3 regions of the Streptomyces sp. NPDC094034 genome follow, and region 2 is predicted to be linked to each of the others. Evidence: riboswitches for the same ligand, from Rfam matches in the RefSeq annotation. Region 2 holds a riboswitch; each other region holds the start of a gene.
What was found. A riboswitch is a leader RNA that binds a small molecule or an ion and turns the genes downstream of it on or off. The one in region 2 is predicted to bind cobalamin.
Positions count from the first base shown of each region.

Region 1 (9,620 bases), on a different contig from region 2:
GATGACCGAGGACGTCGTCGTCATGCGCGCCCAGAACGGACCGAACGCCGGGAAGATCACCTTCATCTACACCTTCACCGTCAAGGGCTCGGCCGGCGCGGGCGGAGTCGCCACCGGCGAGCGGATGCAGCAGGTGGCCGTCACCTACGACGCGGCGGCCTACGACCAGGAGGAGAAGGACGGCGCCGATCACCACCCGGAGAAGCTGGTCATCACCACCAGCCAGGAAGCCGGGGACGGCGGCGGCGTCAAGATCGAGGCAGGCGCCAACGCCGGTCCTGTGACGATCGACGTCGGCGGTGGCGGCGGATCCACCAAGTCACAGATACACACCGAGTCGGCCGAACTCATCCTCGACAACGACACCGACAGCACCATCGTCGAGGACTGGCTGCGCGGAAGGGGCAACCCCGCCAAGAACCCGCTTCCTTCCCCCTCGGACGCGGCCGAAGTACCCGACTCCGACGCCAGCGACCTCGAACGGCTCCTCCACGACAAGGGCAAGCTCAGCAAGCTCGACTACAACGCCAACACCGACTGGTGGAACGCCTCGCTCGGCATCGGCTTCGGTATCTCCGCAGGACAGGTCAGCTTCGGCTTCAAGATCTTCGGGATCGACATCACCCACGAGGAGAAGAACCAGACGATCACCGGCGATCCCCAATACGCCACCGGCCCCAAGAACGGCGGCGCCCGGCCCTGGGTCGAATGGAAGAACTGCACCAAGACCAAGCCCATCCCCACCTGACCGGGCCCGACCGGGTCCGATCGAGGCCGACCAGGTTCGACCGGGGGCACGTCTCCGATGCGGCGGGGCGGGCGAGTCGGGCGAGTCGGGCGGGAATGTCCCGCCCGACTCGCCCGCCCCGCCCGGCTCAGTCCTCCCCCTCCAACTCCCCCTCCGTCTCCAGGAACACCGCCCGCAGCGCGTCCAGCACCGCCGGGTCCGGCTTCGCCCACATCCCGCGCGACTCCGCCTCCAGCAGCCGCTCCGCGATGCCGTGCAGGGCCCAGGGGTTGGCCTCCTGGAGGAACGCGCGGTTCTCGGGGTCCAGAACGTACGTCTCCGTGAGCTTGTCGTACATCCAGTCCGCGACCACGCCGGTCGTCGCGTCGTACCCGAAGAGATAGTCGACCGTCGCGGCGAGTTCGAAGGCCCCCTTGTATCCGTGGCGGCGCATCGCCTCGATCCAGCGGGGGTTGACCACGCGGGCGCGGAAGACCCGTGACGTCTCTTCGACCAGGGTGCGTGTGCGGACGGTCTCGGGGCGGGTCGAGTCGCCGATGTACGCCTCCGGGGCCGTGCCCTTGAGCGCGCGGACCGTGGCGACCATGCCGCCGTGGTACTGGAAGTAGTCGTCCGAGTCCGCGATGTCGTGCTCGCGGGTGTCGGTGTTCTTGGCGGCCACCGCGATGCGCTTGTACGCGCTCTCCATCTCGTCGCGCGCCGGACGGCCGTCCAGTTCCCGGCCGTACGCGTAGCCGCCCCACACCGTGTAGACCTCGGCGAGGTCCGCGTCGGTGCGCCAGTCGCGGCTGTCGATGAGCTGGAGGATGCCCGCGCCGTACGTACCGGGGCGGGAGCCGAAGATCCGGGTCGTGGCGCGGCGTTCGTCGCCGTGCTCGGCCAGGTCCGCCTGGGCGTGGGCGCGTACGAAGTTGGCGTCGGCGGGCTCGTCCAGCGAGGCCGCGAGCCGTACCGCGTCGTCCAGCAGCCCGATCGCGTGCGGGAACGCGTCGCGGAAGAAGCCGCTGATGCGCAGGGTGACATCGATACGCGGCCGGTCGAGCTCGGTGAGGGGGATCGCCTCCAGACCCGTCACCCGCCGCGACGCGTCGTCCCACACCGGGCGGACGCCCAGCAGCGCCAGCGCCTCCGCGATGTCATCGCCCGAGGTGCGCATCGCGCTCGTACCCCACAGGGACAGCCCGACGGAGGTCGGCCACTCGCCGTTGTCGGTGCGGTAGCGGGTGAGGAGGGAGTCGGCGAGGGCCTGGCCGGTCTCCCAGGCGAGCCTGCTCGGTACGGCCTTGGGGTCGACGGAGTAGAAGTTGCGGCCGGTCGGCAGGACATTGACCAGGCCGCGCAGCGGGGACCCGGACGGGCCCGCCGGGACGAATCCGCCGCTCAGCGCGTGCACCACGTGCTCGATCTCGTCGACGGTGCCCGCGAGGCGCGGTACGACCTCGCGCGCCGCGAAGCCGAGGATCGCCGCGACGCCCTCGGGGAGCCCGTCGGCCACGTCCGCCACCGCCGCCGGGTCCCAGCCGGCGTCCTCCATCGCCTGGACGAGCGCGCGGGCCCGCTCCTCCGCCTCGTCGGCGCCGGTACGGGTCGCCGCCGACTCGTCGAGCCCAAGGGCCTCGCGCAGACCGGGCAGGGAGGCCGTACCGCCCCAGATCTGCCGGGCGCGCAGGATCGCCAGGACCAGATTGACGCGCGCCCCGCCGGTGGGCGCGCCGCCCAGCACATGCAGACCGTCGCGGATCTGCGCGTCCTTGACCTCGCAGAGCCAGCCGTCGACATGGAGCAGGAAGTCGTCGAACCCGTCGTCGTCCGGCCGGTCTTCGAGCCCCAGGTCGTGGTCGAGCTTGGCCGCCTGGATCAGGGTCCAGATCTGGGCGCGGATCGCGGGCAGTTTCGCCGGGTCCATGGACGAGATCGCCGCGTACTCGTCGAGCAGCTGCTCAAGGCGCGCGATGTCGCCGTACGACTCGGCGCGCGCCATCGGCGGGACGAGATGGTCCACCAGCGTGGCGTGTACGCGCCGCTTGGCCTGCGTACCCTCGCCCGGGTCATTGACCAGGAACGGATAGATCAGCGGCAGATCTCCGAGCGCGGCATCGGGGGCGCAGGCCGCCGACATTCCCGCGTTCTTGCCGGGCAGCCACTCCAGATTGCCGTGCTTGCCGAGGTGGATCATCGCGTCGGCGCCGAAGCCGCCGTCCTCGCGGCCGGCCTGGATCCAGCGATAGGCCGCCAAGTAGTGGTGCGAGGGCGGCAGATCGGGGTCGTGGTAGATCGCGATCGGGTTCTCGCCGAAGCCGCGCGGCGGCTGGATGAGGATCAGCAGATTGCCGTGCCGCAGGGCGGCGAGCACGATGTCGCCGTCCGGGTCCCCGCCGGCGGCGGCCCTGCTGCGGTCCAGGAACATCTCGCCGGGCGGCGGTCCCCAGTGCCGCTCCACCGACTCGCGCAGCTCGGCGGGGAGTTGGCCGTACCACCGCCGGTAGTCGGCGGCCGGGATACGGACCGGGTTACGGGCGAGCTGCTCCTCGGTCAGCCACTCCTGGTCATGGCCTCCGGCCTCGATGAGGGCGTGGATCAGCTCGTCGCCGTCGCCCGAGGCCAGACCGGGGACGGGCTCTGCACCGAAGTCGTAGCCCTCCTGGACCAGTCGGCGCAGCAGGGACACCGCGCTCGCCGGGGTGTCGAGGCCGACCGCGTTGCCGATGCGCGAGTGCTTCGTCGGGTACGCGGAGAGCACCAGCGCGACGCGCTTGTCGGCGTTCGTGACATAGCGCAGCCTGGCGTGGCGTACGGCGATCCCGGCCACCCGGGCGGCCCGCTCGGGGTCGGCGACGTAGACCGGCAGACCGTCCGGGTCCAGCTCCTTGAAGGAGAACGGGACGGTGATGAGGCGACCGTCGAACTCCGGCACCGCGACCTGCGAGGCGGCGTCCAGCGGGGACAGCCCCTCGTCGCTCTCGGCCCAGGCGGCGCGGCTGCCGGTGAGGCAGAGGGCCTGGAGGATCGGCACGTCGAGCGCGGCGAGCGCGCCCGCGTCCCAGGCCTCGTCGTCCCCGCCGGCCGATGCCTCGGCGGGCTTGGTGCCCCCGGCGGCGAGCACGGTCGTGACGATGGCGTCGGCCTCGCGCAGGGCGGCCAGCAGTTCGGGCTCGGGCGCGCGCAGGGACGAGACGAAGATTGGCAGGGGCCGGGCGTCCGCGTCCTCGATCGCCGAGCACAGCGTGTCCACGAAGGCGGTGTTGCCGCTCATGTGGTGCGCGCGGTAGTAGAGGACGGCGACGGTCGGGGCCAACTCCACCACGCTGTGTCCGGGACGGCCGAAGCGGGGCGGCCTGACGCGCCGGTCGAGCCGGCCCCAAGTGGGCGCGGCGGCGGGCGGCTCGAAGCCGTGGCCGGTCAGCAGGACCGTGTCGGAGAGGAACCGCGCGAGCTGGTCCAGATTGGCCGGACCGCCGTGCGCGAGATACGCGTGTGCCTCGGCGGCGATACCGACGGGGACGGTCGACGCCTCCATCAGCTGTGCGTCGGGGGCCTGTTCACCGGTGAGGACCACGAGGGGCCGGTCGCCCGCGAGCAGCAGATCGATCCCGTCCTGCCAGGCGCGCAGCCCGCCGAGGAGCCGTACGACCACGAGGTCGGCGCCCTCCAGCAGCGCGGGCAGTTCGTCGAGCGCGAGCCTGGCGGGGTTCGCGAAGCGGTACGGGACGGGCCCGCCCGCCGCGTTCGCCGCGCGGGCGCTCAGCAGATCGGTGTCGGACGTCGACAGGAGCAGAAGCATGCGGCGTCTGGCCTTCCTCGGGGTCCGCGCCCCGGGCGAGGTGTGGAGGACGGCGGGAGTTCCTGGCTCGCCCGGCTGCTGCCGGACTCACAGTGGCGGGACCGCGCCGGGTTCGCACCGGGCTTCCTCCCCATGACGCCGTCGCTGGCGTTGACGGGCCTGGGCAGGCCGTCGTCTGCATAGTAAGTGCTGAGGTCACGGGCGGGGAGGGGGCCCGGAACCCGGTCCGGCGCGGGGGGCGGTACGGAGCGTCGGCGGCCGGGCGGCGGGACGGGAGCGGGTGCGGGTACGTGGGTATGCTCGCCGCCATGCCGCCCACCTCGCCAACACCCGTGAACCGGGACGAAGCGCCCCCGCGGGCCGCCGTACGGGAGTCCGTACGGACCCCTGCGCGGGAGCGGGGCGACGCCTGCCCCGGCGCGCTGCGGCTGCACGCCGCGGACGACGGCCGGCTGGCCCGACTGCGGCTGCCCGCCGGACTGCTGACGATCCGTCAGGCCGAGACGCTGGCGGACGCGGCGGAGCGGCTGGGCGACGGACATGTGGACCTCACCTCCCGGGGCAATGCGCAGCTGCGCGGCCTGGACGGGAGCCGCGGCCCCGAACTGGCCGGGCTGCTGCACAAGGCCGGGCTGCTGCCCTCCGAGACACACGAGCGGGTACGGAACATCGTCGCGTCACCGCTGGCCGGACTGGACGAACTGCCTTACGCGGACGTCCAGTCGTGGGCCCGCGAGCTGGACGGACTGCTCTGCGCGAGCGCGCGGGCGGCGACCCTTTCCGGGCGGTTCCTCTTCGCGCTGGACGACGGACGCGGCGATGTGGCGGCCCTCGGCGCCGATGTGACGTTGCTCGCACGCCGGGACGGATCGGTCGCCGTACGTACCGGGGCAAACCGGTCGGGCCCGTGTGTGGCGCCCGAGGACGCCCCGCGCGCGGCCCTGTTGGCGGCGGAGACGTTCCTCACGCTCGCGGAGGCGGGCGGCTCGGGGGCCTGGCGGGTACGGGAACTGCCCGCCGAGGACGGCCGGGGGCTGGACGCGGCGCTGCGGGCGGCGCTGACGGATGCCGGGATCGCGACGGAGGACGTGGCGGGAGCTCCGGGGCGGGGACCGGGGTCGACACCGGAAGCGGGCTCGACGGCGGAACGGGGCTCAACACCGGAACCGCACTCGACACCGGACGCGGGCTCGACGCCGGAACCGGGCTCGACATCGGGGCCGCAAGGGGGTCCTCCCGTTCCAGGTCCCGTGCGGTCGCCCGACGGGACCGTGGCCCTCTCCGTCCATGCCCGCCTCGGCCGACTGACCGCGGCGCAGTTGCGGCTGCTCGCGGCGGCGGCGAACGGACCGCTGCGCGTGACCCCCTGGCGCGGAGTGATCGTGCCGGGGGTGGCCCCGGCCGTGGCCGACGCCGTCCTGGACCGGCTCCGTACGGCCGGGCTGATCACCGCCCCCGACTCCCTCTGGTACGGGGTCGGCGCCTGCACCGGCCGGCCCGGCTGTGCGAAGGCGCTGGCCGACGTACGGTCGGACGCTACGGCGGCGGTCCTGTCCGGTACCGACTCCCGTGCCGACTCCCGTGCTGTGTCCCACGGCTCGGGCGGACTGCCCGTGTACTGGTCGGGGTGCGCGCGCCGCTGCGGCCATCCGCGGGGCCGCTGGGTGGATGTGGTCGCCACGGGCGAAGGCCGCTACGACATCTCCGTACAGGACGAGGTACAGGACCAGGTACGGGACCAAGTACAGGTTCAGGTACAGGGAGATGGCCCGAACACCATCACCGCAGGACCAGAACTCGCCGACGCGGTCGCGGCGGCACGCACCACCCCATTGACGAGATGAGCGAGAAGACCACGGTGTCCACAGTGCCCACAGGGTTCGAGTACGAGAAGGACGGCGCGGCGATATACCGCCAGTCCTTCGCCACGATCCGCGCCGAGGCGGATCTCAGCGGGCTGCCGGCCGAGGTCTCGCAGGTCGCGGTGCGGATGATCCACGCCTGCGGCATGGTCGACCTGGTGCGTGACCTCGCCTTCAGCCCCGGTGTGGTGATCCGCGCCCGCGAGGCGCTGCGCGCGGGCGCGCCCGTGCTGTGCGATGTGGCCATGGTCGCCAGCGGGGTCACTCGCAAGCGGCTGCCCGCGGACAACGAGGTCGTCTGCACCCTCTCCGACCCGTCGGTGCCCGCCCTCGCCGCCGAGTTGGGGACGACCCGCAGCGCCGCCGCGCTGGAGCTGTGGCGGGACCGGCTGGAGGGCGCGGTGGTGGCCGTCGGCAACGCGCCGACCGCCCTCTTCCGGCTGCTGGAGATGATCGAGGACGGCGCCCCGCGCCCGGCGGCGGTCATCGGGGTGCCGGTCGGTTTCATCGGCGCCGCCGAGTCCAAGGACGCGCTCGCCGGACACTTCTCCGGCCTGGAACACCTGGTCGTACGGGGACGGCGCGGCGGCAGCGCCCTCGCCGCCGCGGCCGTCAACGCGATCGCGAGCGAGGAAGAATGACCGTGCGGAGCAGCACCGGTGAGCAGATCTCGCACGCGCGTCCCCCGGCCGGCGAACGTGGCGTGGGCCGGCTGTACGGAGTCGGGCTGGGCCCGGGAGACCCGTCCCTGATGACCGTACGGGCCGTACAGATCATCGCCGAGGCCGATGTGATCGCGTATCACAGCGCTGGCCACGGCCGGTCCATAGCCCGGTCCATCGCCGCCGGGCAGCTGCGCCCCGACCACATCGAGGAGCCGCTGGTCTACCCGGTCACCACCGGGACCACCGACCACCCCGGCGGCTATCAGGGCGCGATGGACGACTTCTACGCCGAGTCGGCCGCCCGGCTCGCCGCCCATCTGGACGCCGGGCGCACGGTCGCGGTGCTCGCCGAGGGCGATCCGCTCTTCTACGGCTCGTACATGCACATGCACAAGCGGCTGGCCGACCGCTATCCGACCGAGGTCATCCCCGGTGTGACGTCCGTGAGCGCGGCGGCGGCGCGGCTCGGAACCCCGCTCGTCGAGGGCGAGGAGGTGCTGACGATCCTGCCGGGCACGTTGCCGGAGGAGGAGCTGACGGCCCGGCTGGCCTCGGCGGACTCGGCGGTGGTGATGAAGCTGGGGCGTACGTTCCCGACCGTACGGCGGGCGGTCGAGCGCGCGGGCCGGCTGGCGGACGCGCGGTACGTCGAGCGCGCCACGATGAGTGGCGAACGCACCGGGGCGCTGGCCGACACGGACCCGGAGTCGGTCCCGTACTTCTCGGTGGCGGTGCTGCCGAGCCGGGTCGCCCCGCGTTCCGTGCCCGGGGCCCACGACGAACCGTCCGGCGAGGGCGACGAGAGCGGCGAGGCCGAGGAGAACGGCGAGAACGGCGAGGCCGACGAGAGGGGCGAGAGCGGCGGATCGGGTGGCGAGGTGGTGGTCGTGGGGACGGGACCCGCGGGACCGCTCTGGCTCACGCCCGAGACGCGCGGCGCCCTCGCCGCCGCCCAGGATCTCGTCGGCTACACCACCTATCTGGACCGCGTTCCGGTCCGCCCCGGCCAGCGGCGCCACGGCTCCGACAACAAGGTGGAGTCGGAGCGCGCGGAGTTCGCCCTCGACCTCGCGCGGCGGGGCCGCCGCGTGGCCGTGGTCTCGGGCGGCGATCCGGGGGTCTTCGCGATGGCGACGGCCGTCCTGGAGGCCGCGTCCGCCGATCCGTACCGGGACGTGCCCGTACGCGTACTCCCGGGCGTGACCGCCGCCAACGCCGCAGCGGCCCGCGTCGGCGCCCCGCTCGGCCACGACTACGCCGTGCTCTCGCTCTCCGACCGGCTCAAGCCGTGGGAGGTCATCGCCGAACGGCTGCACGCGGCGGCGGGCGCGGACCTGGTGCTCGCGCTCTACAACCCCGGTTCCGCCAGCCGGACCTGGCAGGTCGGCAAGGCGCGCGAGCTGCTCCTGGAGCATCGCGCCCCGGACACCCCCGTCGTGCTCGGCCGCGATGTGGGCGGGCCGGAGGAGAGCGTCCGGATCGTGCGGCTGGCCGATCTCGATCCGGCGCAGGTCGACATGCGGACGATCCTGCTGGTCGGCTCCTCGCGGACGGTGACCGCGCGGCGGGGCGAGAACGGTGACGAGACGGTGGTCTGGACGCCGCGCCGCTATCCGGAGCGTCCGGGAAGCCCCGGGAGCCCGGTTATCCCCGGGAGCCCGGGGAGCCCGGGGAGCCCGGGGAGCCCCGGACGCTGAGCAGGCCCAGGAAGCCGAGCAGGCCCGGAAAGCCCCGGGAGCCCGGGAAGCCGAGCCAGCCATGCCACCGCGTCCTCGATCGTGGCCACCGACGCCACCCCCTTCGGGACGGCCGGGCGGCGGACGACCACGACCGGAATCCCCGCCTCGCGGGCGGCCGTGAGCTTGGGCGCGGTGGCGGCGCCGCCGCTGTCCTTCGTCACCACGACGTCGACGCGATGGCGGCGCAGGATCTCCCGCTCGCCGTCGAGGGTGAACGGCCCCCGGTCCAGCAGCACTTCCGTACGGGCCGGGCACGGAGGTTCCGGGGCGTCCACGGACCGTACGAGGAACCACATGCCGTCCAGGTGCGCGAAGGCGGCGAGCCCCATCCGCCCGGTGGTGAGGAAGACCCGCGCGCGCCGCAGCGCGGTCAGCTTCTCGGCGGCCCGCGCCAGGGAGCCGACCACGTGCCAGTCGTCACCGGCGACCGGCACCCAGGAGGGGCGGCGCAGGGAGAGAAGGGGAACATGGGTGAGCGCGGCGGCGTGTGCCGCGTTGCGGCTGATGGTGCCGGCGAAGGGATGGGTGGCGTCGATGAGCGCGTCCACGCGATGCTCGCGCAGCCAGCGCGCCAGCCCTTCGGCGCCGCCGAACCCGCCGATCCGTACCTCGCCGGGCGGCGGTACGGGCCGGGCGACACGGCCTGCGAGGGAACTGGTGACGCGGAGACGGCCGTCGCCGTACAGGCGCTCGGCGAGCCGGCGCGACTCCGTCGTACCGCCGAGGATCAGCACATGGGCGGGGGCCGAAGTCAGGGCCGGGGCCGGGGTCGGTTCACTCATCGTCGGCGGGTCTTTCCATGACGGAGGCAGGTCGTTCCATGTC
Region 1 is NZ_JBEOUD010000005.1:208,489-218,108, reverse strand. Features, by position in the region: gene ABTZ59_RS07700 (hypothetical protein) at 1-748, shown strand, start outside; gene cobN (cobaltochelatase subunit CobN) at 876-4,529, opposite strand; cobalamin riboswitch at 4,564-4,717, opposite strand; gene cobG (precorrin-3B synthase) at 4,826-6,373, shown strand; gene ABTZ59_RS07685 (precorrin-8X methylmutase) at 6,370-7,032, shown strand; gene ABTZ59_RS07680 (precorrin-2 C(20)-methyltransferase) at 7,059-8,753, shown strand; partial or broken gene ABTZ59_RS07675 (cobalt-precorrin-6A reductase) at 8,801-9,577, opposite strand; gene ABTZ59_RS07670 (cobalt-precorrin-5B (C(1))-methyltransferase) at 9,616-9,620, shown strand, end outside.
Region 1: linked by a shared signal. The riboswitch ahead of cobN (cobaltochelatase subunit CobN) and the one ahead of ABTZ59_RS17515 (ABC transporter substrate-binding protein) in region 2 are both predicted to bind cobalamin.

Region 2 (9,620 bases):
GCCAGTTCATGTCCGGGTTCTTCCCGATCATGATGTTCGGCCTGCCGGCCGCCGCGCTCGCCATCGCGCACAGCGCGCGCCCCGAGCACCGCAAGAGGGTGACGGGCCTGATGGCCTCCCTCGCGCTGACCTCGTTCGTCACGGGCGTGACCGAGCCGCTGGAGTTCTCCTTCATGTTCGCCGCGCCCCTGCTGTACGGTGCGCACGCGCTGCTGACCGGTGCCTCGATGGCGATCACCTGGGCGCTGGGGGTGCACGCGGGGTTCAGCTTCTCGGCCGGCCTGATCGACTACGTGGTCAACTGGCACCTCGACACCAAGCCCTGGCTGATCATTCCGATCGGCCTGTGCTTCGCCGTCGTGTACTACGTGGTGTTCCGGGTCGCGATCAGGGCGTTCGACATCCCGACGCCGGGCAATGAGCCCGAGGAGCTGGAACAGGCCGTCGAGAAGCAGAACACCCAGCCCTGACGCCGCGGGCTATGGCCCAGGCCACAGCGTCGAATATCACCGCCGCGGGTTCCTTATGCGATTCACACCGTGCTACAACTGGTCTACACCACTGATGGTGTAGACCACGCGGCCGTGTGCCGTGTTCCCCCTGGAGGAAGTTGATGTCCACGGCCAGCGCCGCCGCTTCGGCGGACAAGAAGCCCTCGGCGGGCAAGAGCAAGAGCAGCGGCGCGATGGCCGTGATGCAGCGTATCGGCCGCAGCCTGATGCTCCCCGTCGCCGTCCTGCCCGCCGGCGCCCTGCTGGTGCGCCTCGGCAACGCCGACATGCTCGGCCGTGACTCGTTCCCGGCGTTCATCACCAAGATCGCCTCGTTCATGGCCGCGGGCGGCAACGCCATCCTGGACAACATGCCGCTGCTCTTCGCGGTCGGCATCGCGATCGGCTTCGCCAAGAAGGCGGACGGCTCCACCGCGCTCGCCGCCGTCACCGGCTACCTCGTCTTCAAGAACGTGCTGGCCACCTTCACCGACTCCAATCTGCCCAAGGTCGCGGCGGTGGTCGACGGCAAAATAGTCATGAACGACGCGCCCGTCGACGCGAAGGTTCTCGGCGGGGTCGTCATGGGCATCGTGGTCGCGCTGCTCTACCAGCGGTTCTACCGGACGAAGCTGCCCGACTGGGCGGGCTTCTTCGGCGGCCGTCGCCTCGTACCCATCCTCTCCGCCTTCGCGGGTCTGATCATCGGCATCGTCTTCGGCTATATCTGGCCGGTCCTGGGCGCGGGGCTGCACAACTTCGGTGAGTGGCTGGTCGGCTCCGGCGCCGTGGGCGCGGGCATCTTCGGGGTCGCCAACCGCGCGCTGATCCCCGTGGGGATGCACCACCTGCTGAACTCGTTCCCGTGGTTCCAGGCCGGCACGTTCGAGGGCAAGAGCGGCGACATCAACCGCTTCCTGGCGGGCGACCCGACGGCCGGACAGTTCATGACCGGCTTCTTCCCGATCATGATGTTCGCTCTCCCGGCGGCCTGTCTGGCGATCGTCCACTGCGCCCGCCCCGAGCGCCGCAAGGTCGTCGGCGGCATGATGCTGTCGCTCGCGCTCACCGCGTTCGTCACGGGCGTGACCGAGCCGATCGAGTTCACCTTCATGTTCATCGCGCCGGCGCTGTACGCGGTGCACGCGGTGCTGACCGGTGTCTCCATGGCGCTGACCTGGGCCCTCGGCATGAAGGACGGCTTCGGCTTCTCGGCAGGCGCGGTGGACTTCGTCCTCAACCTGGGCATCGCGACCAACCCATGGGGGCTGGCGCTGGTCGGGCTCTGCTTCGCCGCGCTCTACTACGCGATCTTCCGCTTCGCGATCACCAAGTTCAATATCCCGACGCCGGGCCGGGAGAGCGACGAGGAACTCGCCGAGTTGCAGAAGGCCGAGGCGAAGTAACCTCTCCGCACGCTCCGTGGGCCCGGCCGTTGTCAGGAACGGCCGGGCCCACGGCCGTGCGTGGGGGCCCACGGCCGTGCGTGGCCCGGCCGCCCGTCAGATCTCGTACACCGTGCCGGGCACGGCCAGCTCCGCCGGGCCCGCGTACACATCGCGCGCGTCCGCCAGATTCCGCTCGGCGTCCGTCCACGGCGGGATGTGCGTGAGCACAAGCCTGCGCGCCCGCGCCCGCGCGGCATGGGCGCCGGCCTCACGGCCATTCAGATGGAGCCCCACGACATCCTCCTTGCCGTGCGTGAAGGCCGCCTCGCAGAGGAACAGATCCGTATCCTCCGCCAGCTCCACCAGCGGCTCGCACACACCGGTGTCCCCCGAGTACGTGAGCGACCGGCCGCCGTGCTCGACCCGGATACCGAAGGTGTCGACGGGGTGCGCGACCTTCTCCGTCCGTACCGAGAAGGGGCCGATGTCGAAGGAGCCCGGCTTGAGCGTGTGGAAGTCGAAGACCTCGCTCATCGACTTGTCGGAGGGCGTGTCCGCGTACGCCGTGGTAAGGCGCTGCTCGGTGCCCTCGGGGCCGTAGACGGGCATGGCGTCACAGCGTCCGCCGTCGAACCGGTAGTAACGGGCGACGAAGTAGGCGCACATGTCGATGCAGTGATCGGCGTGGAGATGGCTGAGGAAAATGGCGTCGAGGTCGTAGAGACCAACGTGGCGCTGCAACTCGCCAAGGGCGCCGTTACCCATGTCGAGGAGCAGCCGGAAGCCGTCGGCCTCTACGAGGTAGCTGGAGCAGGCCGATCCCGCGGAGGGGAACGAGCCTGAACAGCCGACGACGGTGAGCTTCATGGAGCGGGAACCTCCGTGGCATGGAAGGGGGGCGACGGGGGTCGTGCGGTTCGTCGAGCGTAAGGCGCGAAAGGGCGGGTCGCTCCTCCACAGTGGGCCGTTGTGGGGGAACTCACCTGGCCTGTCACCGGTTCGGCGTGGGGGTTCGCCTCCGGCGGTGCGGCTCCCGGTGGGGGTGCGGGGGGTGCGGTCGCGTTCTCGTCGGCCGGGGGCCGGGGCCTCCGGAGGTACATGTCCGGACGGCATGATTTACGTCGCGACCCTCGCCACAGTCAGGGCACGGGCGGTCGCGCGCCACAAATCACGCTTTAGTGTCCGGACACGCACCTCCTACGCCCCCGACCCCCTCCCCCCGGTGGTCGGCCCCACTCACCGCCTCGGCCAGGGTCTTGGGGACGGGTTCGGCCCGATGGCCCCGGTACCCGGCACCACGACGGACCCGCACACGACCACCGGCCCGAGCCGAAACGGACCCCGGACAACGGCCCCCGCCGGAAGGCGCTACGCCCAGAGTTGACCGCGCAGCGTCTCGATCGCCTCTTCCGTCGTCGTCGCCGTGTAGACGCCCGTCGACAGGTACTTCCAGCCCCCGTCCGCGACCACGAACACGATGTCCGCGCTCTCGCCGGCCTTCACCGCCTTCCGGCCGACACCGATCGCCGCGTGCAGCGCCGCCCCCGTGGAGATCCCCGCGAAGATTCCTTCCTGCTGGAGCAGTTCACGGGTACGCGTGACCGCGTCCGCGGAGCCGACGGAGAAGCGGGTCGTCAGGACGGACGCGTCGTACAGCTCCGGTACGAAGCCCTCGTCCAGGTTGCGCAGACCGTAGACCAGGTCGTCGTAGCGCGGCTCCGCGGCGACGATCTGGATGCCCTCGACGTTCTCGCGCAGATAGCGCCCCACGCCCATCAGCGTGCCCGTCGTGCCCAGGCCCGCCACGAAGTGGGTGATGGAGGGCAGGTCGGCCAGGATCTCCGGGCCGGTGGTGGCGTAGTGGGCGCCCGCGTTGTCCGGGTTGCCGTACTGGTAGAGCATCACCCAGGACGGGTTCTCGGCCGCCAGCTCCTTGGCGACCCGTACCGCCGTGTTGGAGCCGCCCGCCGCCGGGGACGAGACGATCTCCGCCCCCCACATCGCGAGCAGGTCGCGCCGCTCCCGCGAGGTGTTCTCCGGCATCACACAGACGATGCGGTAGCCCTTGAGCCTGGCCGCCATGGCGAGTGAGATGCCGGTGTTGCCGCTGGTGGGCTCCAGGATGGTGCGGCCCGGGGTCAGCCGTCCGTCCTTCTCGGCCTGTTCGACCATGTGCAGGGCGGGCCGGTCCTTGATCGAGCCGGTCGGGTTGCGGTCCTCCAGCTTGGCCCAGATCCGGACGTCGTCCGACGGCGAGAGCCGTGGGAGCCGGACCAGGGGCGTGTTGCCGACCGCCGCCAGCGGGGAGTCGTACCGCATCAGACCGGGTACGTTTCGAGCGCGCCGCCGGCCACGGCCGGGAGGATGGTCACGCTGTCGCCGTCGGCGAGCTTGGTGGAGACGCCGTCGAGGAAGCGGACGTCCTCGTCGTTGAGGTAGACGTTCACGAAGCGGCGGAGCTGGTTGTCCTTGGCCGGGTCGATGAGCCGCTCCCGAATGCCGGCGTGCCGGGTTTCGAGGTCGTCGAAGAGCGCGGAGAGCGTGTCGCCGCTGCCCTCGACGGCCTTGGCGCCGTCGGTGTAGGTGCGGAGGATGGTCGGAATGCGGACCTCGATGGCCATGACATGGGCTCCTGATCGGGAGATGGCGTGACGGGCGCGCGGCTGGGGCCCCCGCGCGAGGGGGTGGTGCGTACGTACGGAAAGCTGCGCTCGGGGCCGTGGCTCAGCCGGCGGCGCTGGGACAGATGGCACTGGCGAGGCGGCACAGATCGACGTGCAGCCGCGCCACGAGCAGCGGGGTGCTCGGCGTCTTGTCGCTCACGTCGTGGAAAACCATGCGGTCATCGTATCGATTCCCGATCCGCGGTCCGGCATGTGATCTCGTATCCCGGACGGTCGCTATCCGTCAGGCGGACGGCGGGAGATAGACCACGGTCGGCGCGCCGGTGGCGGGATGCGTGCTGACCTCGGCGCTCACCCCGTAGACGGCGGCGAGCAGCTCGGCGGTGAGGACTTCGCGCGGGGTGCCGGAGGCGACGATTCGCCCCTCTTGGAGGACATAGACGCGGTCGCAGTAGTACGCGGCGAGGTTCAGATCGTGCAGGGCCAGCAGATTGGTGGTCCCGGACTCCCTGATCAGGGTGAGGATGTCGAGCTGGTAGCGGATGTCGAGGTGGTTGGTCGGTTCGTCGAGTACGAGCAGGGCGGGCCGCTGGACCAGGGCGCGGGCGACCAGCGCGCGCTGGCGTTCGCCCCCGGAGAGGGAGGGGAAGGCCCGGTCCGCGAGGGCGGCGATCCCGACGCGGTCGAGGGCGGCTTCGGCGAGGGCCGCATCGTCGGCGGTGTCCGCCTCCCAGAAGCGTTTGTGCGGGGCGCGGCCCATCGCGACGACCTCGCGGACAGTCAGCTCGAAGTCCGGCTGTCCGTCCTGCGGGACGGTGGCGACACGGCGAGCCCTGGCCTTGGGGGTCATGGCGAGCAGGTCGTCGCCGTCGAGCAGGGCCCGTCCGTGGCTGGGGCGGAGCGTTCCGTAGACACAGCGCAGGAGGGTGGTCTTGCCGCTGCCGTTGGGGCCGACGAGTCCGACGGTCTCGCCGGGGGCGGCGGTCAGGTCGGCGCTGTCGACGAGCCGGCGGCCGTCGGCGGCGTAGGAGAGTCCTTCGAGCCGGAGTGACGCCGTCATGCGGGGGCTCCTTCGGGGCGGCGGCGCATCAGCCACAGGAGGGCGGGGCCGCCGGTGAGCGCGGTGAGGACGCCGACGGGCACGTCCTGGGGCGCGGCGACGGTACGGGCCGCGAGGTCGGCGACGACGAGGAGGACGGCTCCGCCCAGCGCCGCGACCGGCAGCAGGGCCCGGTGGCCCCCGCCGACGGCCATTCTGGCGGCGTGCGGGACGAGCAGTCCGATGAAGCCGACGGCGCCGCTCGCGGCCACCAGCACGCCGGTGACCAGGGAGGCGAGGACGAAGACCGCGGCACGGAAGCGCCCGGTGTCCAGGCCGAGTACGGTCGCGCCCTCCTCACCCGCCAGCAGCAGATCGAGCGGCCGGGCCAGCGTCATGAGCAGCGTGGTGCCGAGGGTGAGGACGATCGCGGGCAGGACCAGGGTGGACCAGCGGGCGCTGCCGAGTCCGCCGAAGGTCCAGTAGACGGCTTCCTGGAAGTGCTCGGGGCGTGCCGAGATGATCAGGATGAGGGTGGTGAGCGCGGAGAGGATGTACGAGACGGTGACCCCGGCGAGGACGAGCCTGCCGCCGGTCATCGTGGAACGGCGGCGGGCCAGCCCGTACACCAGCGCCAGTGCGAGGAGCGAGCCGGCGAAGGCGGCGGCGGGCATGGCGACGGTGGTGGTGATCCCGCCGCCGATGCCGAGGACCATGACCAGGACGGCGCCGGCGGACGCTCCGGAGGAGATGCCGAGGAGGAAGGGGTCGGCGAGCCGGTTGCGTACGAGCGCCTGGAGGACGGTGCCGACGACGGCGAGCCCGGCGCCGACGACCACGCCGAGCAGCACGCGCGGCAGCCGTACGTCGAGCACGATGGTGCGGAAGGGGCTGGGGTCGGCGCCGCCGGTGAGGATGGTGATCACCTGGCCGGGCGGGATGCGTACGGAGCCGAGGGCAAGGCCCGCCACGACGGCGGCGGCGAGCGCCGCCGCCAGGCAGCCGAGCACCAGGGTGTAGCGCAGCCGCCCGTGGCCGCGCGGCCTCACTTGACGGACTCGGGGTGGAGCTGCGCGGCGAGCCGTTCGATGGCGTCGGGCGCGCGTACGCCGAGGACCACGTCCGAGAGGGGCATGACGGCGAACCGCTCGTTCCTGATCGCCGGTACGTCCTTGAGCACGGGGTCCTCCAGCAGCCGCTTCTTCTTTTGGGCGACGGTGGTGGAGCCGTAGTCGTAGATGACGATGACATCCGGCTTGCGGGCGACGACCTGTTCCCAGGTGGCGTCGCCGAAGGACTTGTCGAGGTCGGCGAAGACGTTGCGGCCGCCGGCGCGGGTAATCAGCTCGTTGCCGATGCCGTTGCCGCCGGCGGTGAAGGCGGTCTTGTCGCCGCTGTCGTAGACGAAGACGGAGAGCGGCTCGACGCCCTTGAGCAGGGCCGCGGTGTCCGTGACCGTGGTGCGGGCGTCGGCGATCCACTTCTCGGCGCGGTCGGCGACGCCGAAGGTGCGGCCGGTCTCGCGGACCTCCTGGTAGATGTCGTCGAGGGAGGTCTTGTCCTTCGGACAGTTCTCCAGATTGAGCCGGGTGTCGATGCCGGCGGCCTTGAGGTCATCACGACCGCGGCCGTCCTTGGCGGCGAAGGCGCTCGCGTAGCCGCCGTAGACGAAGTCGGGGTTGGCGGCGAGCAGCCGCTCCTTGGAGGGGTACTCCTTGGCCAGCACCGGGACGCTCTTGTACGCCTTCTCGTAGGCGGGGAGTATTCGGTCGTCCAGCCAGGCGGTGCCGACGAGGGACTTCTCCAGGCCGAGCGCCAGCATCACTTCGGTGACGTGCTGGTTCATGGTGACGACCCGCTTCGGCGGCGCCTGATAGGTGGTTTTCACCCCGCAGTTGGTGACGGTGTACGGGAAGCCGGGCGCGGTGGTCGCGGCCCGCGCGCCGTCCTCCGTGTCCGGTATGGTGGCGCCGCCGCAGGCGGTGAGCGGGAGCAGTACGGCGGTGATGACGGCGGGCACGAGCGCACGGCGGCGCCGGGACAGCACAGACACGGCAGGGCCTCCTCCGGGGGATTTCCGCGTCCCCTGGCTGGTGGGAGAAGGGCGGCAGGTCAGTTCCTGGCTGCCAAGCTGGGCTTGGTCACAGTGGCGGGACCGCGCCGGATTCACACCGGCTTCCTGATCCCCACCGCCTCGGTTCGGCGCTCAGTTTGTCAGACCGCCCGAGCCCCGCGATCGGCGCCCGTCCGAGCACCGCGATCAGCGCCTCAGACGATCTCGACGTCCTCTTCCGTGACCTCGCCCTCGACGATGCGGTACGAGCGGAACTGGAAGGGGCCCGCTCCGTCGTGATCGGCGGTGGAGACGAGGACGTAGTGGGCGCCCGGCTCGTTGGCGTACGTGATGTCCGTACGGGAGGGGTACGCCTCGGTCGCGGTGTGCGAGTGGTAGATGATCACCGGCTCTTCGTCGCGGTCGTCCATGTCCCGGTAGAGCTTGAGCAGATCCGCCGAGTCGAACTCGTAGAAGGTGGGCGAGCGTGCGGCGTTGAGCATGGGGATGAACCGCTCGGCCCGGCCCGTCCCGGCGGGACCCGCGACCACGCCGCACGCCTCGTCGGGATGGTCGGCGCGCGCGTGCTCGACGATCTTGTCGTGCAGGGCCTGGGTGATGGTGAGCATGGAGAGAATATAAAGGGACGAGGGCGGCCCCCGGATCCGGGAGGGAGTCTTCCGGTTCCAGGGGCCGTCACGGTCTCGGCGGGCTATTCCGCGGAGGCGTACTCCCGGGTGGGGTCACCCGCCGTGGCGCGCGGCGCGCGGCGCTTGAGGACCTGCCAGCCGATCAGGAGACCGACCGCCCAGACCGCCCCCACATAGAGGGAGATTCGCGCGTCCTCGTCGTACGCGATCAGACAGGTGACCAGGGCCAGGAAGCCCACCGCGACCCAGCTGAACAGCGAACCGCCCGGGGCGGGGAACGACGAGGCGGGCAGCAGGCCCGCCCGTACCCCGCGCCGGTAGCGGATATGGCTGATCAGGATCATCATCCAGGTCCAGATACCGGCGGCGGTGGCCACGGACGTCACATAGCCGAAGGCCTTCTCCGGGACGATGTAGTTGAGGACCACACCGATGCCCATGAGGGCGACGGAGACGGTGATGCCGAACGCCGGGGTCTTACGGGAGTTGAGCCTGCCGAAGAGCTTCGGCGCCTGGCTGTTGGCGGCGAGGTCGCGCAGCATCCGGCCGGTGGAGTACATGCCCGAGTTGCAGGAGGAGAGCGCGGCGGTCAGCACCACGAAGTTGACGATGCCGGCCGCGAGCGGGATGCCCATCTTCTCGAAGGCGTGGACGAAGGGGCTGGCGCCCGCCGAGAACTCGGTCCACTTGACGACCGCGAGGATGACGGTCAGCGCGCCCACGTAGAAGACGATGATGCGCCAGGGCAGTGTGTTGATCGCCTTGGGGAGGGTCTTCTCCGGGTTCTCGGACTCGCCCGCGGTGACGCCGACCAGCTCGACGGCGAGATAGGCGAACATCACGCCCTGAAGGGTCATCAGGCTGGAGCCGATGCCGTTGGGGAAGATCCCGTCGTGTGCCCAGAGGTTGGAGGCGGTGGCGGTGTCGCCGGCGTCGGAGAAGCCGAGGGTGAGCACACCGAGACCGATGACGATCATTCCGATGATCGCGGTGACCTTGATCATCGAGAACCAGAACTCGACCTCGCCGAAGATCTTCACCGAGATCAGATTGACGCCGAAGAGCACCACCAGAAAGACCAGGGCGCTGACCCATTGAGGGATCTGCGGGAACCAGAAGTGGATGTAGATGGCCGCGGCGGTCAGTTCCGCCATCCCGGTGACGACCCACATCAGCCAGTACGTCCAGCCCGTGGCGAAGCCGAAGAACGGACCGAGGAACTCTCTGGCGTACTCCGCGAAGGAGCCGGAGACCGGCCGGTAGAGGAGCAGCTCGCCGAGCGCCCGCATGATGAAGAAGATCACGACGCCGGCGAGGGCGTACATGAGGATGATGCTGGGTCCGGCCTTGGCGATATTCGCTCCGGCGCCCATGA
Region 2 is NZ_JBEOUD010000017.1:105,931-115,550, reverse strand. Features, by position in the region: gene ABTZ59_RS17555 (PTS transporter subunit EIIC) at 1-470, shown strand, start outside; gene ABTZ59_RS17550 (PTS transporter subunit EIIC) at 614-1,897, shown strand; gene ABTZ59_RS17545 (MBL fold metallo-hydrolase) at 1,994-2,746, opposite strand; gene ABTZ59_RS17540 (PLP-dependent cysteine synthase family protein) at 3,248-4,198, opposite strand; gene ABTZ59_RS17535 (MoaD/ThiS family protein) at 4,198-4,500, opposite strand; gene ABTZ59_RS17530 (putative leader peptide) at 4,604-4,717, opposite strand; gene ABTZ59_RS17525 (ABC transporter ATP-binding protein) at 4,787-5,563, opposite strand; gene ABTZ59_RS17520 (FecCD family ABC transporter permease) at 5,560-6,591, opposite strand; gene ABTZ59_RS17515 (ABC transporter substrate-binding protein) at 6,588-7,586, opposite strand; cobalamin riboswitch at 7,632-7,781, opposite strand; gene ABTZ59_RS17510 (M67 family metallopeptidase) at 7,811-8,224, opposite strand; gene ABTZ59_RS17505 (amino acid permease) at 8,308-9,620, opposite strand, start outside.

Region 3 (9,620 bases), on a different contig from region 2:
CATCTGCGCGTTGTTGGGCTGCTGCCAGAACGTCCAGGTCTCCGGATGGCCACCGAGGGCACGTACCAGCTCGGCGCCCCAGAGGCTGAACGCGCTGGTGACGCCCCAGGCGCCACCGGAGACCAGCAGGACACCGGCGCCGAGCACGGACAGCGCCAGAGCGCCGGCGGCCAGCGGCCAGGAGCCGCGCAGCACCCGTGCGGCGGCGCCGCGCGCGGACGGTACGGGACCGATGGGCGGCGGGTTGCGGCGGGCCTGGACGCGCCGCGAGACGAGCACGATGAGCGCGAGCGCCAGCATGGTCACGGCCCAGGAGCCGAACCAGCCGATGTGGTCGGCCAGGACGACCGGCTCGAACGCGGGCAGGTCCTTCCAGAGGCCGAACTGCCAGGCGGCGAGCGTCGAGCCGGCGATGAAGCCACCCAGGGTGAGCACGATCGACGACTGCCCGGAACCGACCGCGAACAGGGTGCCCGAGGCGCACGCGCCGCCGAGCTGCATGCCCACGGCGAACAGGAACGAACCGGCCAGCAGCCCCACGCCCAGGGGCCCGGCCGACGGCGCGGGCACCGAACCGAACAGCCCGGTGCCGGTGCCGATCAGCAGCGCGAACAGGGTCGCCGTGGTCCCGAGCAGCAGGGTGTGGGCGCGCAGTCCGGTGCCATTGCCGACGGCGACGAGCTGCCGCCACGCGGAGGTGAAGCCGAAGCGCGAGTGGAAGAGCGCCACGCCGAGACCGAGGCCGAGCAGCAGGAGCACACCGGGCCGCGCCCCATGGGCGGACCACACATAACCGGTCAGCGCCACGGCGATCAGCGCGGACACGGCGAGCGGCACCCGGCGCACGGGCGGGGCGGGGGGTGCCTCGGGACGGGGCAGGGAGGTGGGGGAGGGGGCGAGCAGGGCGGCGGGCTTCGTCGCCTCCACGGACGGTGCGGTCATCGCGGGGGTCTCCGGGGACGGGGTGCGGGACGGGAACGGGGTACGGGGTACGGGGTACGGGACGGGGTACGGAAGGGGCCGGCGCATCAGGAGTTGGCCGCCGACGGCCGGAGCGGCGGACGTCCGGCATCCCGCGCACACGGGTTCCGCGGACAACGGTGTTCGTCAGTACGTGTTCGTCGGTTACGGGTTCGGCGGCGACCGAATCAGCGACGACAGGTTGAGCGGCGACAGAGGCCGTCGTCGACACACCACGCCGAGTTCGCGAAGAGCGCGAGACAGAGGAGGCGAGCGGGTGCGGACATGCGGATGAGCATAACGGCCGGATTCCGCCTTGTGGAGCGGTGTCTCGCCATACGGTCGGTGCGCACCGCCGGGCCCGCCGGGACGCCGTCAGACCTTGGCGGAGCTCCGCGCCGACGCGGGCCAGCGCGTGTGGAGGGCGTCGATACGGTAGTCGTGACCGTGCCACCACCCGGCGCCGGTGGCCACCGCGTCCCGTACGTGCGGATGTCCGGCGGGGAGTGCGCTGTGCACATGACCGAGGTGGCCGGGGTCCCGGCGCGGCCAGAGGACGACCGCCGCGACGGCCGCGGCCAGCGAGACCCCGGCCAGCGCTCCGGCCGCCGTGGACAGGCCCGCCCATACGGCCAGCGACCCCGCCAGGGGATAGCTGAGCAGCCAGCAGCCGTGGGACAGCGAGAATCGCGCGGCGAAGGCGGCCGGCAGATCGGCGGCCGTCGCGGAGCGGCGCAGCAGGCGCGCGCTCGGCGTGAGCACCACGGACGAGGCGGCTCCCAGCAGGGCCCAGGCGGCGAGCAGGGCGGGCCATGCCCACCGGCCGGGCGCCACGGCCGTGCCCAGCGAGAGCGCGGCCAGCACACCGGGCAGCACGAACGCCGCGGGCAGCATCAGCGCCCGGTCGCCGGCCCGGTCCAGCAGGCGGGGCAGCAGCAGGGCGGCGGCCATGGACCCGCCGCCGAAGGCGCCCAGCGCCCAAGGGATGTCGCCGGCGCTCCGGTGGAGGCTGTCGCGCACCAGCACCACCGTGTTGACGGTGACCATGGCGCCACCCGCCGCCACCGCCAGATCGAGGCAGAGCAGGGCCCGCAGCCTGGGGGTGGCGAAGAACAGCCGGGCGCCCATGGACGCCTTGGGGCGCCCGCTCCCGGTGCGTTCCACCGGTGCGGGTGCGGGCAGCAGTACGGAGACCACCAGCGTGGCCGAGGCGAGGAAGCCCAGCGCGGTGCCCGCGAACAGCCAGTTGTAGGAGATCGCGGTCAGCAGCCCGGCCGCCAGCGCAGGGCTGAACAGACTCTCCAGGTCGTACGCCAGCCGCGAGAGCGACAGGGCCCGCGTGTAGTCGCGCTCCTCGGGCAGCAGTCGCGGAATCGTCGCCTGGAACGCCGGGGTGAAGGCCGCCGAGGCGCACTGGAGCAGGAAGATCAGGACATAGACCTGCCACACCTGGGTGACGAAGGGGAGCGAGAACGCGACACCGGCGCGGAGCAGATCCATCGACACCAGCAGCGCGCGCCGTGGAATCCGGCCGGCGAGGGCGCCGACGAGGGGCGCGATGCCCACGTACGCGACCATTTTGATGGCCAGGGCCGTCCCGAGGACGGCGGACGCGTCCGCTCCCGCCAGGTCGTAGGCGAGCAGGCTCAGCGCGACGGTGGCGAGCCCGGTGCCCACGAGCGCGACGACCTGGGCCGTGAACAGATGCCGATAGGTGCGGTTGCGCAGCACAGCGAACATGCGACTGTCCTTGGCCGACGGTCGGGTGCGTCATCCCAATCTAATGCACATGTGCGCATCCACGCACGTGTTGGGGGCGCCACCGCGGCCCGGGAGGCTCAGTCGTGCCAAGGCTCGCCGGTGACCTGGTGGTTGGCGTGGCTGATCGCCTCCACCACCAGTCGGCGGAGATGTCCGTCCGTGAGCGCGTACACGACATGACGGCCGTCCTTGCGCGACCGCACCAGCTCCGCCAGCCGCAACTTGGCCAGATGCTGACTCACCGCGGGCCGCGCCGCTCCGCACGCGGCCGCCAGCGCGGTCACATCGGACTCACCCCGGGTCAGCAGCCACACCAGATGCAGTCGGGTGGGGTCGGCGAGCAGCGAGAACACCGCCGCCGCCGCGGCCAGTTCGGAGGTGCCGGGCGTGTGTTGATGCGCATCGCTCGCTGGTGAGGATCCATGGCGTCCGGGCATGGGCCCATCGTAGGCGCGGCGCGGGAAACGCTCCCCGGCCGCCGTCGCCGCCGCGAGCCCGCGGCGCCCGCCGCCCCCTGACCGGGGAGGGCGGGGCCGCGGGCCCGGTGTCACGGTGTCGGTGAGGCCGGGGCCGGGGCCGGGAGCGTGGCCCGGACCTCCCGGGCCGCCGCGACCAGGTTCTCCAGCGCGGCACGGACCTCCGGCCAGCCACGGGTCTTCAGCCCGCAGTCCGGGTTGACCCAGAGCCGTTCGGCCGGCACCGCCCCAAGTCCCTTGCGCAGCAGGTCCACCACCTCCCCGGTGGACGGGACGCGGGGTGAGTGGATGTCGTACACACCCGGGCCGACCTCGCGCGGATAGCCCGCCTCGGCCAGTTCGTCGGCGACCCGCATATGGGAGCGCGCGGCCTCCAGACTGATCACATCGGCGTCCAGCGCGTCGATCGCGGGAAGGATGTCACCGAACTCCGCGTAGCACATATGCGTATGGATCTGGGTGTCCGCGCGGACCCCGCCGGTGGTGATGCGGAACGCCTCGGTCGCCCAGTCGAGATACGCCTGGTGATCACGGGCCCGCAGCGGCAGCGTCTCACGCAGCGCGGGCTCGTCCACCTGGATCACGCAAGCGCCCGCGCTCTCCAGATCGTCGACCTCGTCGCGCAGCGCGAGGGCGACCTGCCGCGCCGTGTCACCGAGCGGCTGGTCGTCCCGTACGAACGACCATGCCAGCATGGTGACCGGGCCGGTCAGCATGCCCTTGACCGGCCGGCCGGTGAGGGACTGGGCGTATGCCGTCCAGCGCACTGTCATCGGGGCGGGGCGGGAGATGTCCCCGGCGAGGATCGGCGGCCGGACATAGCGGGTGCCGTACGACCGCACCCAGCCGTGCCGCGTGGCGAGGTAGCCGACGAGCTGTTCGGCGAAGTACTGCACCATGTCGTTGCGTTCGGGCTCGCCGTGCACCAGGACGTCGATGCCGGTCTCCTCCTGGAACGAGATGACCTCACGGATCTCCGCCTCGATCCGCTTGTCGTACCCCGCCGCGTCGATACGGCCGGCCCGTAGATCGGCGCGGGCCGTGCGCAACTCCGTGGTCTGCGGGAACGAGCCGATGGTCGTCGTCGGCAGCAACGGCAGCCCCAGACGGTCACGTTGGGCCTCCGCACGCTTCTCGTACGGCTGGGGGCGGCGGCTGTCCGCGTCCGTGACGGCCGCGGCCCGTGCGCGAACGGCCGGGTCGTTGGTCAGCGCCGATCCCGCCCTTGAAGCCAAGTCGGCACGGTTGGCCGCCAGTTCGGCCGTGATGGCGCCGGTGCCCCGCGCCAGACCACGGGCCAGCGTGACGATCTCCTCGGTCTTCTGCTGGGCGAAGGCGAGCCAGCGGGCGATCCCCGGATCGATCTCGCGCTCGGCCGTGACGTCCAGCGGCACGTGCGACAGGGAGCAGGAGGACGTGACATCCACCTGTCCGGCGAGGCCGAGGAGCGTGCCGAGGACCGACAGGGACTTCTCGAAGTCGTTGATCCAGACGTTACGGCCGTTGACCACACCAGCGAGGAGACGCTTGCCGGGCAAGCCGCCGACCGCCGCCAGCTCATCGAGATTCGCCGCCGCGGGCCCGGTGAAGTCCAGCCCGAGCCCCTCGATGGGGGACTTGGCCAGTACGGACAGGGCCGCGCCGAGCTTGTCGAAGTACGAGGCGACCAGCAGCTTCGGCCGGTCGGTGAGGGAGCCCAGATCACGGTAGGCGCGGTTGGCGGCGTTCAGTTCGGCCAGGGAACGCTCCGCCACCAGGGCGGGCTCGTCCAACTGGACCCACTCGGCGCCCGCCGCGCGCAGATCGGCGAGCACCTCCGCGTACACGGGCAGCAGCCGGTCCAGCAGGGTCAGCGGCTCGAAGTCGGCGGCGACCCCGGGGGCCGGCTTCGCCAGCAGCAGATAGGTGACCGGACCGACCAGCACCGGACGTGCCGTCAGACCGAGCGCGAGGGCTTCCCGGAACTCGTCGGCCTGCTTGCCGGAATCGGCGGTGAAGACGGTGTCGGGCCCCAACTCCGGCACCAGGTAGTGGTAGTTGGTGTCGAACCACTTGGTCATCTCCAGCGGCGTCACCTCCCGCGTGCCGCGCGCCATCGCGAAGTACCCGTCCAGGGGGTCCGCTTCGACGGCGGCGCGGTGCCTGGCGGGGATCGCGCCGACCATGACACTGGTGTCCAGGACATGGTCGTAGTACGAGAAGTCACCGGTCGGCACCTCATGGACACCGGCGTCGGCGAGCCGGCGCCAGGTGGCGCGGCGCAGTTCGGCCGCGGTGTCCCGGAGGGCGTCGGCGGTGATCCGGCCCTTCCAGTAGCCCTCGACGGCCTTCTTGAGTTCCCGGTTCGGGCCCTGACGGGGATAGCCGTACACGGTGGCCCGGGCTGCCGCGGCTGCGGACTTCGTGGTCAAGGGACTCTCCTTCGCGAGTATGTCTCCCAAGATCCCGGCGACGGACCGCGGGCGCGAAGAGCCGAACAGATCCGGCGGGCCGGCGGCGTCGTGCCGCCACGGATACCCGCCCGATATGTACGCCGACCCGCCCTCGAGGTCACCGAGATCTCCGCGCGCACCGGTGGCGCGCGGGCAGTGGCAGGTCTTCGGACTCGCGGGCGCGTCCCGTACCCGTACGCGCGGATGAACGCGCGTACCGACAGGGACTCCTACTGGCCGTCGCTTCCCGGGTCCGGCTCGGACCCAGTGCTGATGACGGCGGTCGTTCCCACTCACCGCTGCGGGGCAGTCCCGGATTTCCACCGGGTTCCCTCTTACGACGCGCCTGCCCGGCTGGCAGGGCGAACCGACTGCACCAGCCACCTTAGGCGCTGAAGCGGATCACCGACAGCACGGTTCATATTTCGGCCATCCGATGGTCCCCGACCCGTCCGCCGACCGGGCGTCACGCCCCGGACAGCAGCTCCTCGATCAGAGCGCCCACCTGCGCGGTCTCGATCAGGAAGCCGTCGTGCCCGTACGGCGACTCGATGATCCTGAGCCGGTCGGCCCCGGGGATGGCGGCGGCCAGCTCCGCCTGCTGGGCCGGCGGATAGAGCCGGTCGGAGTCGACCCCCGCGATCAGGGCCGGCATCCGGACCCGGCGCAGGGCCGCCGCCGCGCCACCGCGGCCCCGGCCCACGTCATGGCCGTTCATCGCTTCGGTGAGGGTCACATAACTGCCCGCGTCGAACCGTCGCACCAGCTTCGCGGCGTGATGGTCGAGATACGACTCGACCTGGTACCGGCCGCCCTGCCAGGGATGGCCGCCCCGCTGCGGCTCCCGGCCGAACCGGGCGCCGAGCTCCGGCTCGCTGCGGTAGGTCACATGCGCGATGCGCCGGGCGATCCCCAGCCCCCGGTGCGGACCGCCGCCGGCCGGGGCGTCGTGGTAACGGCCCCCCTGCCACCCGGGGTCCGAACGGATCGCCGCGATCTGGACGGCGCCCCAGGCGATCTGCTCCGCGGAGGAGGCGGCGGGACACGCGAGGACCAGCAGCGAGCCGGTGCGCTCCGGCCGGCCGACAGCCCATTCGAGGGCGCGCATACCCCCCATGGACCCGCCGATGACCGCGGCCCAGCGCGCTATCCCCAGCGCGTCGGCGAGGGCCGCCTCGGCGGCCACCTGGTCGCGCTGGGTCAGATATGGGAACGCCGGCCCCCAGCGGCCACCGCCCGGCCGCGCCGAGGAGGGGCCGGTACTGCCCTGACAGCCGCCGAGCACATTCGGGGCGACCACGAACCAGCGAGTGGTGTCGAGCGCCCGGCCCGGACCGACCAGGGCATCCCACCACCCCCCTGTGGGATGCCCCGGCCCGGCCGGTCCCGCGACATGGCTGTCCCCCGTCAGCGCGTGCAGGACCAGCACCGCGTTCGAGCCGTCGGGAGCGAGCCGCCCCCATGTCTCGTACGCGAGCCGGACTCCGGGCAGCGCCCCGCCCGCCTCCAGCGGGAGCGGACCGTCGAGCGTCACCCAGGAGCGGCGGCCGGCCGGATCCCCCTCCTGCCAGCCACCGGTGACCGGCGGGAGGGGGAGCGTGGCCGAGTCGGCGGACGTGTTCAGGACGACGCCTTCGCGGCGCGGAACCCCGCCTCCAGATCGGCCTTGAGATCGGCCACGTTCTCCAGCCCCACCGAGAGCCGCACCAGCCCCGGAGCCGTGCCCGTCGCCGCCAGCTCCTCCTCGCCGAGCTGACTGTGGGTGGTCGACGCCGGATGGATGATGAGACTGCGCACATCACCGATATTGGCGAGATGGCTGAAGAGTTCGACCCCGTCCACGAACCGCTTGCCCGCCTCGACCCCGTCACGCAGTTCGAACGCGAGGACCGCGCCGGCGCCGTGCGGAAGGTAGCGCCGCCCGGCCTGGTACCAGCGGTTGGACGCCAGCCCCGGGTAGTGGACGGCGGAGACCTCGTCCCGCTGCTCCAGCCACTCGGCGAGCGCCAGCGCGTTGGAGGTGTGCCGCTCGACGCGCAGACTCAGCGTCTCCACGCCCTGGAGCAGCAGGAACGCCGAGTGCGGGGAGAGCGCGGGGCCGATGTCGCGCAGCAACTGCACCCTGAGCTTCACCGCGAAGGCACCCGGGCCCAGGTCAGGCCAGTAGCGCAGCCCGTGGTAACTGGCGTCCGGGGTATGGAAATCCGCGAACCGCTCGGTGTGCGCGCCGAAGTCGAACGTGCCCCCGTCGACCACCACCCCGCCGATGGTGGTGCCGTGCCCGCCGAGGAACTTCGTCGCCGAGTGCACCACGATGTCCGCGCCGTGTTCGATCGGGCGGAGCAGATAGGGCGTCGGGACGGTGTTGTCGACGATCAGCGGCAGCCCGGCGTCGTGCGCCGCGTCCGCCACCGCCCGTACGTCGAGGACATTGCCGCGCGGATTGCCCAGCGTCTCCGCGAACAGCGCCTTGGTGTGGGGGCGTACGGCGGCCCGCCAGGCGTCGATGTCGTCCGGATCGTCGACGAAGGACACCTCGATGCCGAAGCGGGGGAGCGTGTGCCGGAAGAGGTTGTATGTCCCGCCGTACAGCGAGGTGCTGGAGACGATGTGGTCCCCGGCGCGGGCGAGCGTCAGGATCGCCAGCGTCTCGGCGGCCTGCCCCGACGCGAGCGCGACGGCCGCGACCCCGCCCTCCAGAGCGGCGATCCGCTGTTCCAGCACATCCTGCGTGGGGTTGTGGATCCGGGTGTAGATATTGCCGGGCTCGGCGAGGGAGAACAGATCGGCCGCGTGCTGGGTGTCCTTGAAGACGAACGACGTCGTCTGGTAGATCGGCACCGCGCGGGCACCGGTCGTCGGGTCGGGCTCGGCGCCCGCGTGGATCTGCTTGGTCTCGAAGGACCATGAGGGACCGGCGTCCTGCCGGGAGATGTCCTCGGGAGTGTGTCCCCCGGTGATGGAGTCGACGGGCTGGCTCATATCAGGCCTCGCACGGGTTTCTCGGGACAGCGGAATCGCTTGATTACGGACCGTAGAGCCACCGGGTCATGGCAGGAAGCGCGCCGCGCGCATGGCCATGAACCCGCAACAATGCGGAAATACACAGCAGTCCGGCGAAGCCCCGTCAGGTCCGGCGGGGGCGTCTGCCCGCGCGGCGACGGCCGCGGTAGCGCTGCGCGAGGGGATGGGTGATCAGCAGGAAGGCGGTCGCGACCACGGCGATCGCCTCGGCGACGACGACGAGCTTCTTGTCGCCGAACCAGAGGGGCTCGTACATGTTCGGAATCGGGCCCAGCCGGCCGACATCGACATAGCGGTAGATCAGCAGCAGCGCCAGCCCGCCGGCCGCGACCATCCACGCGAAGAGATCCCCGGGCAGCCGCTGCCAGACCAGCACGAGCAGCGCGGCGAGCGACGCCAGGGCGGCCTCGATACGGAAGAGGTCGCCCTGGCTGATGGTCGCGGTGACCACGTCGTACTGGTCGGCCAGATGGGCGTGGAGATAGGCGTCCCACGCGAGCCCCGCCGCGGCCAGAAGCCGGGCCGCTCCGCGCAGCACACGGAGCTTCCGGCCGGAACCCGAGCGGACGCCGGAGGGCGCTGAGGACATCACTTCTCCCGGGGTTAGTAACCGCCGCCGGTGTTCCGCTGCGGAGTGGTGTTCTTCGTGCCCGACCTGCTGAGGACGTACCAGGTGTCGTGGAACGAGACATCGCCCTGGCCGTTGGTGTCACCGGGCTTGTGGTCACCCGTGAACCGGTACAGCGGGTGGCCGTTGTAAGTGACCTGCTTCGCGCCCTTGTCGCGGGTGGTGGTGGCGAGCAGATCCGCCTTCACCCCGCCGGTGCCCGCCTCGGGCTTGCCGCTGGTGAGCAGGGGTGGCCAGATTTTCACGCAGTCACCCGTACAGGTGGACTTGTTCTCCTTGTCCGCCTCGAAGAGATAGAGGGTCCGCCCCTCGCCGTCGACCAGGATCTTGCCGAGGGAC
Region 3 is NZ_JBEOUD010000015.1:67,498-77,117, reverse strand. Features, by position in the region: gene ABTZ59_RS16175 (YeeE/YedE family protein) at 1-942, opposite strand, end outside; gene ABTZ59_RS16170 (MFS transporter) at 1,336-2,700, opposite strand; gene ABTZ59_RS16165 (ArsR/SmtB family transcription factor) at 2,799-3,158, opposite strand; gene metE (5-methyltetrahydropteroyltriglutamate--homocysteine S-methyltransferase) at 3,269-5,608, opposite strand; cobalamin riboswitch at 5,771-6,017, opposite strand; gene metX (homoserine O-acetyltransferase MetX) at 6,096-7,253, opposite strand; gene ABTZ59_RS16150 (bifunctional o-acetylhomoserine/o-acetylserine sulfhydrylase) at 7,250-8,611, opposite strand; gene ABTZ59_RS16145 (hypothetical protein) at 8,757-9,242, opposite strand; gene ABTZ59_RS16140 (COG4315 family predicted lipoprotein) at 9,257-9,620, opposite strand, start outside.
Region 3: linked by a shared signal. The riboswitch ahead of metE (5-methyltetrahydropteroyltriglutamate--homocysteine S-methyltransferase) and the one ahead of ABTZ59_RS17515 (ABC transporter substrate-binding protein) in region 2 are both predicted to bind cobalamin.